Regions from separate parts of the Colwellia sp. BRX10-1 genome, predicted to be linked through region 2. Evidence: predicted binding sites of a transcription regulator. Region 2 holds the regulator's gene; the other holds the start of a gene.
What was found. Region 2 encodes FNR, which switches genes on or off when oxygen is low (the NO sensors DNR and NnrR bind a similar motif). Its sites were predicted from a motif close to TTGATCTAGATCAA; they were not measured.
Positions count from the first base shown of each region.

Region 1 (2,210 bases), on a different contig from region 2:
CAACAAGCACACTACAACCTGTGCCACAAAAACGACAAGGGGCTTTATCCCATTTAATGGTAGTATCCGACGATTTAGTCAGCAAGTTTGAAGCTGAAGATGGCACGGCGATACCTGCGGCGACAGCTGTTGCTGCAATGGCGTTCGCTTTTATAAAATCACGTCTTGTTAATGTCATACCTTTATCCCCTGATGTTGTGGTAGCCCATAATCATTATGATGAAAAATCAATGATGAAGAGATCACACCCGGTAAATTACTCATATCTGTAATGGTGTTAATAAGGCCTTTGCCTTTTTCACCTCTGTTTAAATCATTTTCTTCTATGGTAACCACCATAGAGCCGTTATCAGCAATCTCATGCACTTCAGCGCCAGGAAATCCGCCCAGTTCTTCGGCCACTTTGGCGGTATTACTTGGCTGAGCAACAAAAAGCACACCAGCAATATTAATAGGTTTTTCTTCTAGTAGATTGATCACGATTATTCCCCTGCCGGCTTAATACCTAACATTTTTAAAAGTGCGATAGCGACTAAAGCGGTACCGGCAAAACCAGCTAAAAAAATAACAGGCATCGATGAATATCCTAAGATATTCCAAATCATTTGTTCAAGAGCGCTCATATAACTCTCCTATTAGTATGTGTGGGTTGCTCACCCACAGAATTTTTTGGTGTTAATTCAATAGATGATTGCGGGCAAATAGCAACACAGGCCCCACAATTTGTGCAGTCACTAAGTTTTATCTGGGGTTGTGGTACTGATGAATTTATATATTTAAAAGATATAGCTTCTGTCTCACAGCTATCTTGACAACTTTGACAAAACACATCGTTAACCGCTAAGCAATCGCCCTTTATGGAGATATCTAAATCCCAAGCATTTACTTCTGGAGCAAGTGCACGTTCGGCAAAAAGTGGCTGTTGACAACTTTCAACGCACGCTTGACAAAAAGTACACTCTCCTTTTAAAAAGTTAACTTCAGGGAAACCGCCATCACCTTTTTGAATGATATTTTCAGGACAAGACGTTAAACAGTCACCACATTGTGTGCAGCCATCAATAAAAGTGGCTTCATTGAGCACCCAAGGCAATCTGATTGCCGGAGCGGTTGTTAATTTTTTTGCTTTAAAAAAGTTTCTTCTAGCTAAATCAACCATGCTATCTCGTTATTTTTACATCATATTTCAGACTTTCTACCCAAAGAGTAATTTATCTTATACTCGAAGGTGAGATATTGATTTCGATCAAGACTTTCAAATAACATGACTATTAATCTCTTTATTAAATTCAAAAAAACCAGCTTGTATTGAATTTATTATTGAATCTCAACCTTAAAAATAACCAATCAAATAATTATTATCTGCACGATCACTTACCACTTAATCAAATAACAAAAGAAAAAGTGTTAATGTCTCGGATTCTTGCTAAAAATAATCATTTAAAGACAGTCCCCTAATGCGGCTATTTATATTTATGGTACAATGCGCGCAAAATTTAGGATTGTTCATATGTCCTTTCAGTATTTAAAAAAAGCATTTTATGTGCATCAGCATGTACACCAAAGAGAACTTTTAAAACATGACAACGCTACAGGCTAATGAAGTCAATCTAAGACGTACTTTCGCAATTATCTCTCATCCTGATGCGGGTAAAACCACCATCACTGAAAAAGTATTACTTTTTGGTCAGGCTTTACAACGAGCCGGCACGGTAAAAGGTAAGAAATCAGGCCAGCATGCAAAGTCTGACTGGATGGAAATGGAGAAAGAGCGTGGTATTTCTATCACGACCTCTGTAATGCAATTTCCTTATAACGGTTGTTTAGTTAATTTACTGGACACACCTGGTCACGAGGACTTTTCAGAAGATACCTACAGAACACTCACCGCGGTTGATTCATGTTTAATGGTTATCGACGTAGCTAAAGGTGTTGAGGCACGAACAGTTAAGTTAATGGAAGTAACCCGTTTACGTGATACGCCCATCATTACTTTTATGAATAAAATGGATCGTGATGTTCGTGACCCGATGGAAGTTATGGATGAAGTGGAAGATGTGCTGAAAATAAAATGTGCCCCTATTACTTGGCCGATTGGTATGGGTAAAGAATTTAAAGGTGTCTATAACATTTTAACTGACGAAATATTTTTATATAAGTCAGGACTTGGCCATATGATCCAAGAAGAAAGAATTATCAAAGGGCTTGAT
Region 1 covers NZ_JACGWC010000025.1:25,220-27,429, reverse strand. Annotated here, with positions in the region: gene napA (nitrate reductase catalytic subunit NapA) at 1-178, opposite strand, end outside; gene H4J75_RS16290 (chaperone NapD) at 175-480, opposite strand; gene H4J75_RS16285 (TIGR02808 family protein) at 483-623, opposite strand; gene napF (ferredoxin-type protein NapF) at 620-1,159, opposite strand; gene prfC (peptide chain release factor 3) at 1,581-2,210, shown strand, end outside.
Region 1: napF (ferredoxin-type protein NapF) is a predicted target of FNR. The motif match lies at 1,237-1,250, and genes of this name have one in related genera.

Region 2 (2,210 bases):
CTATTAGCATGGTCTTTCATCGCACTTTTGTGATGATTAAACATAGTGTCGTTATATTCAGAGGCGTTAAACTCTGGAATTTCAATGGCAATATTTACTGGCGTACCTGGATAAGAATTCACCAAATGAACATTGGCTTTAATCAGTGAAGAAAACACTATTGATTCTTGGGTTAGCTTATTATTAAGCGCTTTGTGCTCATCATCATCGCTACCGATATTGAGTGCGGTAAGTAAATTACCATTGCTTGGCCAGCTATGGTCTTTAACCAGTAATACTGGGCAGGGACATTTCCTTAATATATGCCAATCTGTTGGCGTAAAAATAACCGACTTTAGCTTGTCATGTTGATGGGTGCCTTTGATGACAATATCGAAGTTTTCAGCCAGTACTTTTTTTATGATCTTTTCAAATGGGCGATTATGCCAAATAATACAGGTATCTATGGTTATGTCTTGGTGATCAGTTTCTGAAATCTTTTCGTCTAACCATAGTTTACGATCATTAATAACCGATTGACGCATTGCTTCTCGCTCGTCGCCAGAAAGCATGGTGGTCATTTCATAAGATAAATCATAAATGGTTAAAAATGCAGTGATCTGTCCGCCACTATGTCGTGCTAATTCAATCGCACGTTTCAACGCTTTTTGATTTTCAGTGGTTGGATCAATAACGGCTAATATTTTTTTATACTTATCCATAATATTTACTCCCTAGTTATTAAATAATATTAATAATAGACCATAATTAATAGATATTATTTGCTTTAAATCATAATATTTCAATAAAAAAAATGCTTAACATCTTTAATGTTAAGCATTTATCTATAATTATTTAAAAAAGCGATAAACTACAGTGAAGCACACTCGTTAAGTTTATCCATATTAAGTATTGTGATGAGTTTTCCATCAACTGTGATTAATTCATTTTTTTGAAAACGATTTAATAATCTACTGATGGTTTCAACCGTTAAACCAATATAATTACCAATGTCACTGCGCGTCATCGTTAGGCGAAAATCTGTTAGTGACATACCCCGTGCATGATAGCGACTGGCTAAGGTTGAAATAAAAGTTGCTAAGCGTTGTTCAGCATTTTTGCGGTTAAGTAGCGTTAACATTTCTTGATCTGAGCGGATTTCGGAACTCATCATGCGAAGAATTTGTTTTTTCAACTTAGGCATCGTATTCGATAATGAATCTAAAGTATTGTAAGGTATCTCACAGACCATAGATGTTTCTAAGGCTTTTGCAAAACTAGGGTGCTCTGACTCAGCAATAGCATCAAAACCTAATAAATCACCCGCTAAATGAAAACCGGTAATTTGTTCTTCACCTTGTTCATTTACCGTAAATGTTTTGAATGTTCCAGAGCGAATAGCGTATAAAGCTTGCATTTTGTCGCCATCTTGGAAAATTTGTTCGCCTTTATGAATAGGGCGTTTACGGTCAATAATGCTGTCTAGTGTATCGAGTTCTTTATCATTTAAAGAGAAAGGTAAACACAGCTCGCTGATACTACAGTTTTGACAATGAATATGTTGAGATGTAGAACATGGCTTTTTATACATATTAACCTAAATGAGTTATCCCTAATTTATCGATCATATTAAAACAATTGCTTATATGCAAACATTAAACTGTATATTCCGTATGAAATTATCATTAGCGCCATTATTTTCTTGAATTTCGTATTTGTTACCAACGACTTTATACCAAAAGAGCCAAGCGAAAGACTTAACAAGGCTGGTAAAGTACCTAAACCAAAACTGGTCATAATTAGCGCGCCACTAAGGGCACTTCCACTGGCTAAGGACCAAGTTAATGTTGAGTAGACTAAACCACAAGGTAACCATCCCCAGACTGCTCCTAATGCTAGCGCTTGTTTAGCATTATTAATGGGAATAAACCTTTTACTTAACGGGGATAGATAGCGCCAAAGGAACTTACCCATTTTTTCAACTTTTGATAGCCACATTAACCATTGGCCTAAATACAAGCCTAATAAAATTAAAAATACCGCTGCAAATAACCGTAAAAAACCTAATGGAACGCCAATATTCTTTATTGCAATAGAACTACTAAATCCAACGATTGCCCCAATTAAGCTATAAGAAAAAATTCGGCCAACATTATATGCACCGACCAGCTTAAATTTATCGCTGCCTTTTTGTTGCGGTGATATAGCAGATGTTAACATCGTTGTTATAC
Region 2 covers NZ_JACGWC010000011.1:45,322-47,531, reverse strand. Annotated here, with positions in the region: gene uspE (universal stress protein UspE) at 1-701, opposite strand, end outside; gene fnr (fumarate/nitrate reduction transcriptional regulator Fnr) at 851-1,570, opposite strand; gene H4J75_RS10885 (sulfite exporter TauE/SafE family protein) at 1,609-2,210, opposite strand, start outside.